Linked DNA regions of Bombiscardovia apis. The protein of the gene in region 1 interacts with the protein of each later gene in a pairwise test. Links are inferred from orthologs where the notes say so. Each region holds a gene or a part of one and is shown on either strand. Other genes may lie near its edges.

Region 1 (4,112 bases):
TATGAGGTCTGCGAGACGGACTGACGCTGCTCGAGTTCGGTAATCGTTCGTAACTTTTCGGATAGGAGGGTAATGCTCTTGCCGTAACGGTTGACCAAGATAAAAGCGAAGGCTCCCACAAGGAAGACAATAATAGAAACCCACACGTTAATACGCACACCCAAGAACTCGTGGGCGAAATCGATACGTAGGGCTTCAATCCAGGTGCGACCAGCTGTGTACCACATGATATATATAGTAAAGAGCGACCCAGCTTTGAGCTTGTTGATTGTCTTTCGTCCCAGCCAAATTAGGAGAGCCGCACCAATAAGATTCCAAATCATCTCATACAAAAAAGTTGGGTGGAAAAGGGTGCCCGTTGGGCAAGTTGCTCCATCGTAGCACTGCTCTTTGGCACCAAGTGCGCTACCGGTCTGGTTGAGTTTCAGCCCCCAAGGCAAGGTAGTGGGCGAACCATAGAGCTCCTGATTAAACCAATTTCCCAAGCGACCAATTGCTTGAGCAACGAGTAAAGATGGGGCTACAGCATCGCCGAGAATGGCTGCTGGGTAATGCTTATGACGGCACCATGCCCATGCTGCAAGACCACCCAAAAGTACCGCGCCCCAAATACCTAAGCCACCTTGACGCAGATTAAAAATGTTCCAAAAATTGCCGTTTGACCCAAAGAAACGTTCAGGAGTTGTAGCAACATGGTAGAGCCTAGCTCCGATGATTCCCGCCGGCACTGCGCAAATAGTGATGTCTAGAATTTGCTCGTAACTACCCCCCTGCCTTTTCCAACGCACGGCAGTCATCCAAGCTGCGACGGCGATTGCTGCAAGCATCGTGAGCGCGTAGATGTGTATGGGGAAGGAACCGATGGAGAAGGTGGAAATCGGTGGCGAGGGTATGTATGCGTAGGTCATCATGCTCCTATAATACGGCCAAATACACGATTGCGCGCATCGAACGCGTTAAGCCTGCTTCGTCATTTTCGCTGCCAGCTGACCGCAGGCGCCATCAATGTCGGAACCGCGGGTGTCGCGCAGCGTCGCGGTGATACCGGCTCGATGCAGAATCTCAAGGAATTGCTGCTCGTCTTCGGGCTTTGAGGCCGTCCAGCGAGATCCTTCAATGGGATTAAGCGGAATCGGGTTCACATGCACCCAGTTGTCGCCATAATGATTGAGGCGCTTGGCTAGGAGTTGGGCATGCTCAGCTTGGTCATTGATACCCCGCATGAGCGCATATTCAATACTCACTCTACGTTTACTTGACAAATAGTAATCATGAGCTGCATCAAGCACCTGAGTGGTATTGAAACGTCGGTTCATAGGCACCAGTTCATCGCGTAGTTTGTCGCTGGGAGCATGAAGTGAGACCGCCAGACGTACCGGCAATCCCTCTTGTGTAAGCTTTCGGATACCAGGAACGACTCCCACAGTGGAAATAGTGATGCTTCGGGCAGAAATTCCAAAGCCGGCAGGAGGAAGCTCGCTCATCTGACGCACTGCCGCCAAGACAGACTTATAGTTGCCCATCGGCTCACCCATGCCCATGAAGACCACATTTGAAAGCCTTCCCGGTCCACCAGCCACCTGCCCGTCGCGCATCATGACTGCAGCGGCGCGCACCTGCTCCAGAATTTCGCCTGTTGACATGTTTCTCGTCAGTCCGAGCTGCCCAGTAGCGCAGAAGGGGCAACCCATGCCACAGCCAACCTGACTAGAAATGCACAGAGTGGTACGCTTCGTGTAACGCATAAGTACCGACTCAATACGAGACCCGTCGAAGAGCTCCCATAAAGTTTTTATCGTAGTGCCGTTATCGGCTACCTGACGAGTCACCTCGGTAATGAGGTTAGGGAAAAATTGTTGCGCAGCTTCTTCACGCTTAGCAGCAGGGAAATCGCTGTAGGTACGAGAATCAGTGCTGAGGTGGTTGAAATAATGATTAGCCAACTGCTGTACACGGAACTTAGGCAGACCTAAGGCTTGAACGCTGGTGATGCGCTCAGCATGACTCATATCAACGAAGTGCAGGGGTGGTTTGCCTCTGCGAGCATGATCAGGTGCTAAAACATCACGGAAACCACCCTTTTCAACTCCCGGAGTGATCCCGGTTTCTGGTTGTTCTACAAGATCGGCTGCCGACATGCGCTCTCTTTCTGCTGCAACTGTGGGTGGTATTACGTTATTGTGTTTTCACTTTTGCTAGTGTGCGTCTCACAAACCGGTGACCCACAAAAGCCCTGCAATGAAGGGAGCTGACATCAGGATGGAATCAACTCTGTCGAGTACTCCCCCGTGGCCCTTCAACAAGTGCCCCATGTCTTTAATACCTAAATCTCGTTTAATGAGCGAGGCTGATAAATCTCCAAAAGTACCGGTAATTCCTACCATAGCGCCGAGCAGCACTGCCACCCACCAAATCTGTGCCCACTCCTGACGTGGATATGTGCAAGCAAAAATAGCTCCAGCAGCAATGATGCACAAACCCATCGAACCCAAAAGGCCTTCCACTGACTTTTTAGGAGAGATACGAGGTGAGAGCTTGTGCTTACCCAGCCAAGCTCCGAAAGCAAGCCCACCAATATCGCTTACCGCTGGCAAAAACACAGAAATAAGGCCGTGTGCAACTGGATGACCGCCAAACGTCGTAGGCAAAACTATCAAGTTAGCCAAAAAAGTGATGTACACAACCGTCAGCAAGGAAACAGACACATTAGCATAGCGGCTGTTCACACGCACTACAGGAGGATTACCCTCGGTGATGCTGCCGGATTCACTCTGGTTGGGAAGACTATCAGCAAAATTGAGTTTGCTTGCTACAGCGCGTTCCAACCGTCTACTGCCTCTATGTTGGAAACTCGCGCAGATAGTAACAATTACAGCTGTAAGGAAGACACCAGCTACCATCCATAACACGTGATCTCGTCCATAAAACATGGCCAATATTGTGCCTGCCGAACACACCCATAAAGCTAGTATCGGAATATCTAAGCCTGCTGTAGCAAAATCGACCCTAAGCTCCCACAACCCCAGAGACATAAAGCAGACAATAAGCAGCATAAATGCATCAGGTTTAACCAACAGGCAGCCCAAAATCACCACCACCAGCAGAACTCCAGTAGCAATTGCCTGAGGCATGTTACGCCCGGTGCGTGTGTTGATGGTATCAAGCGTTGGACTAGTCTGGTCTTGCTGCGGCTGCTTCATGGTCTCCTCTGTAATCATCTGCGGCGTTACACCCCGTGGGTGAAGACAAAATCAGACTTCGAGAATTTCCTTTTGTTTGCTCTCAAGCAACTGGTCAATTTGAGTACTCATTTGTTTGGTGAGTGCATCCAAATCCTTCTGCAAACGATCACCCTCATCTTCGCTGAGTTCGCCGTCTTTGACGTTCGCCTCAATACCTTCCTTAGTCTTACGACGAATGTTGCGCAGGGCCACCTTACCGTCTTCAGCCTTGGTCTTGGCGAGTTTAACGTAATCCTTGCGCCGCTCCTCAGTAAGCTCAGGCATAGTGACACGAATGACATTACCGTCACGACTGGGGTTGACCCCCAAGTCTGAGTCGCGAATCGCTTTTTCCACTGCTGCCGCTTGAGAAATATCGAAGGGGGTAACAGCCAAAGTACGCGGTTCCGGCACTGAGATAGAAGCCAGTGCCTTAATGGGGGTTGGCGCGCCGTAGTAATCAACTACGATGTCGTTCAAAAATGAGGGGTTAGCCCTACCAGTACGAATACCGGAAAAGTTTTCCTTTGTTGATTCTAAGGTCTTTTCCATCTGCGTTTTGGCTTGATCTACTACACTTGCCATGAGAATACTCCTTGTTATCGTTTATGTACTGTCTTTTACTGACTTTAGCGGGTAACAGATTCTTGCGCGCACACCACCGTGCCTAACTCTTCGCCCTGAAGGGTACGGGTTACGTTTCCAGCGCCTTCAAGTCCAAACACGCGGATGGGCATAGCGTTGTCTCTCGCCATAGAAAGAGCCGAAGCATCCATAACAGCTAAATTGTCGACCAAGGCTCTGTTGTAGCTCAAGCGAGTGAACATAGAGGCCTGCGGATCTTTGCGCGGATCCGCGGTGTAAATACCGTCTACACCATTTTTACCCATA
Region 2 (4,803 bases), 320 kb from region 1 along the record:
GCGATTCTCGTTTTGCAGTGATTGAATCTGGGCGGTCAGCTCAGAAATCTTCGAGTTCAAGTTGGCTACGTCAGGCCCGAAGGACTGAGTTGAAGCACCGTTTCCTTGTACTGCTTGCTTCCCCAGAGCTTCTACCGTTTCAGTTACCTGATCGAGGAAGTCATCGACCTCATCGACGTCATACCCCTCCTTGAACCGCACTGTCTGGAAGGTATGCTCCCGTATGTCTTTGGGCGTCAAAAGAGCCATGTGTATCTCCACCTCGCTTCGGCAACAGTCTACCTACATTGCTGTTCTTTACTAATGCTAGCACGCCCCACTGTACAGAAACAGCGAAAAACGCGTACCATCTTCAAGCCTTCACCTTGTGCAGCCCAACAGGCAACCAAGCCCGCCCATTAAGCGCTCTTAAATGAGGACATTGACAACAACTTGTAAAACGATTAGCCCGAACCACAGGGCCATGAAACTGACGTCCAATTGGATACGTCCGAGTGGCAGGGGCGGAATGTAACGACGCAGCCAGCACAGGGGCGGTTCAGTCAACTGATAAATAATCGAAATAATCGAAGCCACTAGTCCGCGCGGATACCAGCGCGGAGAAAGGACCATAATCCAGTCGATAATCATGCGTACAAACAGCACGAAAATATAGGCATCAATGAGCCAGTTGAGAATATAGGCCACGAAACCGAGCAGCATGTGCGGTGAGGCTCCTTACCAGAGTGCGTTCACACGGATAGGATTAACTTCGATTAGTTACCGAAGAAAGACTGCGAGGCAGCTGGAGTTTCAGGCTCCTCAACCTTAATATTGACCTGAGCCGGGCTAAGCAGGAATACCCTCGGAGTAACGCGCTCAATAGAGCCACGCACACCGAAGACTACGCCGGCAGAGAAATCGACGATGCGGTAGGCCACCGACTCGCTCACGCCACTCAAGTTCAATACAACCGGGACGCCGTCTCGAATAGCCCGCCCCACCATTTGCGCATCCTCATAGGTCTTGGGATGAATGGTGGTAATACGGTTGAGCTTGCTCTGGAAGGGGCTAGACACCGCCGGGCTCGACACAGTAGCCGAAGCAAAACTTGCAGACGATTGACTTGCGCCAATAGGCGTGACTGAGTGGTCGTTGTCGAAGCCTGCGTCTTGGCTCTCCTCCTCTGAGGCCATTTCCTCGTCTTCGTCTACGACATCAGCCATGCCGAAGTAGGACATAGCACTCTTCATCAATCCTGCCATGACTTCTTGCTCCTTACCACTTTACGCTAGCCTGCCGCTGGCGTATTCTTTACCGCAGAAAATCTGGAATGTCCAGATAGCCACCCGCGTCTGAAGACCTAGGTTCTTCGCTGTCAGGTTCAGCCTGCTCTTGGCTCTGGTGTTCAGACGAAGCCTCGTCTTCCTGCCAAGGCTGAGCTTCCTGCTCGCCCTCCCCTTCGGAGTCGGCCTGCACATACGAAACATTTTCTTGCGACTGTTCGTTGGACTCGTCGTCTTGAACGGCAGCGAATTCACTAGAAGCCTGCCCCAGCTGGGCAGCCTTCTGAGCGTTGGGATCGAAACCGGCAGCAATAACAGTGACGCGCACCTCGTCGCCATAGGAATCGTCGAGTGCCAAGCCCCAGATAATCTGCGCTTCGGGATGAATGGCATCCTGTACGAGCTTGGCGGCAGCCGAAGCTTCTTGCATAGTCAAATCGGTGGGGCCTGCCACGTTGATCAAAGCACCGTGAGCACCCTCAATGGACTCCTCAAGCAGCGGAGAAGAAATAGCAATCTCGGCAGCTTGCGTAGCACGATCTTCACCCCGAGCTGCACCAATACCGAAGAGAGCCGTGCCAGCATCCTTCAAAATGGCAGTCACATCGGAGAAGTCGACGTGAATGTAGGAGTTCATGGTAATCAGGTCGGTAATGCCCTGCACGCCAGCCAGAAGAGCCGTATCGGCAGTCTTGAAGGCATCCATGACGGAAACCGTGCGGTCAGACAAGTCAAGCAAGCGATCGTTGGGAATAACGATAAGCGCGTCAACTTCCTTGCGCAAGGTCTCAATACCCGACTCGGCAGAAGATGCACGGCGGGGACCTTCGAAAGTGAAGGGTCGAGTGACCACAGCTATGGTCAGTGCGCCCTGCTGACGGGCTGCACGAGCCACGACGGGGCTGGCACCAGTACCGGTACCACCGCCCTCACCTGCCGTCACGAAGACCATATCGGAACCCTTAAGGACTTCCTCGATGTCGCTCTGGTGATCCTTGGCTGCCTTCGCACCCTTCTCAGGGTCGGCACCAGCGCCCAAGCCGCGCGAGTTCATATCCGAAAGGGAGATTTTCACGTTCGCATCGGAGCGCAACAAATCCTTCGCGTCGGTATTGATAGCTACAAACTCAACGTTTTGCAAGCCCTCAGCGATCATACGATTGACCGCATTGCCGCCTGCACCACCGACACCGACGACCTTGATATTGGTCTTGTCATTGAAATTGTCAGTCTGGGCAATCTCGCTCACCATATGCTCCTGTCACTCCACGTTACGGTCAACTCTAGCGCAAACCTGATACGCCAACACGCACACGTATACAGTCATATTCTAGACTAACCCCAACTCTTTCGCTTTTGATGCTAAACCCCAAGCTTCTACACAAGTTCACACTTATTTTTGTAGGTCCTCACCACAGCGATATATCCGGTAGTACTACAGCTTACACAAGCCCCTTAATAAGAGGCGTCCATCGGGTCGTCGCCAAAGAGCGCTTCGCGTTCATCATGGGTAGTTTCGCGCGAATCCAGCCATCCTTGCGGCAGTTTTACTTTCTTAGCGTACCGTACTCGACCGCGCGGCTTGGCCGCAATCGACTCGGGATAGGGCGCGTCTTGCGGCAACAGCGCAATTTGCTGGTCTAAATCTGCCAAAGACTCGCATTCCATAAAGGCCCGCCGGGTGCCGCCGCCAACCGGGAAGCCCTTAAGATACCAGGCCACGTGCTTGCGCATGTCGTGGACTGCCATCTGCTCGTCGCCGTCATAAAACTCAGTCAAAAGCTGGGCGTGGCGCGACACAATCTGCCCCACCTGCCCCAGCGTGGGCTCAACTCGCTTGCTAGAACCAGCAAAAGCGTTGGCGATGTCGCGGAAGAGCCAAGGACGCCCCTGGCAGCCGCGGCCAATTTCTACACCCGCGCAACCAGTCTGCTCAACCATAGCCAGCGCATCTTCAGCACTCCAGATATCACCGTTGCCCAAAACGGGTATGTCGAGCTCTTCCACCAGCTGACCAATGCGATCCCAATCGGAATGACCGCCATAGTATTCGGCAGTCGTGCGCGCATGCAGGGCTACCGCTGCGCAACCTTCCTCTTGAGCTATATGGCCCGCCTCTAAAAAGGTGGTGTGGTCCGCGTCAATACCTACACGAATCTTGGCTGTAACCGGAATGTTCGCACTGCTGCAAACGCTCACTACCCGGTTCAACAACTCCTTAAAGAGGTCCAACTTCCAAGGCAGAGCAGAGCCACCGCCACGTCGTGTCACTTTCGGCACTGGGCAGCCAAAGTTGAGGTCGATATGGTCGGCCATGCCACCCTCGACAACCATGCGCGTAGCCTTCTCCATAATAATCGGGTCTACGCCATACAGCTGTAGGGAACGCACCCGCTCAGAGGGCGCAAACCGGCAGAGGCGGAAAGCCTTCGGGTTCTTCGCCACCAGAGCGCGGGCCGTGACCATTTCAGCTACGTAGAGCCCGTCTGGCCCATATTCCTCGCACAAGACGCGGAAGGGCCAGTTAGTAACGCCCGCCATAGGAGAGAGCACAACCGGAGTAGGCACGGCAATAGGCCCCAGCTGAACCGGGGCCAGTGTAACTTGACTTTGGGCCATAGATTTAGCGGTCGCCGCCTGCTTCGGCTACCTTGACCGGCGCAGACTCGTCTTCGCCAGCCTCTTTCGTAACATCAACAGCGCCATCGGCAGCAGCCTTACCCGTGATGGAAACAGGGCCTTCAGGATAGCGCACGCGCTTTTCGCTGATGCGGGCGCGCACATAATTCTCGACCTTATCCAAGCTCACGCGCTCCTGGGCCATCGTGTCGCGGTCGCGGATAGTGACGGCCTGATCCTCGATGGTATCAAAGTCGACGGTGATGCACAGAGGTGTGCCGATTTCGTCTTCACGACGGTAGCGGCGGCCAATTGCGCCGGCTTCGTCGTAGTCAATCATCCACTCGTTCTGACGTAGGTCTGCGGCCAAATTGTGAGCGATGCCCTGTAACTCGGGCTTCTTGGAGAGTGGGAGTACGGCAGCCTTAATAGGAGCCAGACGCGGATCCAAGCGCAAGACGGTACGGCGATCCACACCACCCTTAGTATTGGGAGCTTCGTCTACGTCGTAAGCGTCGACCAAGAAGGCCATGAGCGAGCGCGTCAAACCAGCGGCAGGCTCGATCACGTAGGGCACGTACTTCTCGCCCGAAGCTGGGTCGAAGTAAGACAGATCCTCGCCCGAATGCTCGGCGTGAGCCTTCAAATCGAAGTCGGTGCGGTTGGCCACGCCCTCAAGCTCGCCCCAAGTGGAGCCGGTGAAACCGAACTTGTATTCGATATCGACCGTGCGCTTGGCGTAGTGGGCCAGCTTCTCCTTCGGATGCTCAAAATGACGCAGGTTCTCGGGGTTAATGCCCAAGTCCGTGTACCAGCGCGTGCGGGCATCAATCCAGTACTGGTGCCATTCTTCGTCGGTTCCGGGAGTCACAAAGAACTCCATCTCCATCTGCTCGAACTCGCGGGTGCGGAAGATGAA

What was found.
Region 2: the proteins of rlmN (region 1) and ftsZ interact in binary tests that used the Escherichia coli proteins (3 or more experiments, as listed by UniProt). The link is inferred for Bombiscardovia apis from one-to-one orthologs.

What each region holds. Positions count from the first base shown.
Region 1 is NZ_AP026800.1:956,377-960,488, reverse strand. The notes cover bases 48-2,863. They hold rlmN (dual-specificity RNA methyltransferase RlmN), read right to left. Parts: upstream 2,139-2,863; coding sequence 957-2,138; downstream 48-956. Other genes in these bases: R8377_RS03675 (phosphatidate cytidylyltransferase), read right to left, coding at 2,208-2,863; lgt (prolipoprotein diacylglyceryl transferase), read right to left, coding at 48-908. Outside these bases: more of lgt, read right to left, coding at 1-47; more of R8377_RS03675, read right to left, coding at 2,864-3,218; frr (ribosome recycling factor), read right to left, coding at 3,252-3,806; pyrH (UMP kinase), read right to left, coding at 3,851-4,112.
Region 2 is NZ_AP026800.1:635,093-639,895, reverse strand. What follows is about bases 405-3,350. They hold ftsZ (cell division protein FtsZ), read right to left. Parts: upstream 2,515-3,350; coding sequence 1,294-2,514; downstream 405-1,293. Other genes in these bases: dusB (tRNA dihydrouridine synthase DusB), read right to left, coding at 2,721-3,350; R8377_RS02390 (cell division protein SepF), read right to left, coding at 756-1,244; R8377_RS02395 (YggT family protein), read right to left, coding at 409-702. In the rest of the region: R8377_RS02400 (DivIVA domain-containing protein), read right to left, coding at 1-249; more of dusB, read right to left, coding at 3,351-3,884; R8377_RS02375 (glycine--tRNA ligase), read right to left, coding at 3,889-4,803. UniProt on the Escherichia coli protein: Essential cell division protein that forms a contractile ring structure (Z ring) at the future cell division site. The regulation of the ring assembly controls the timing and the location of cell division.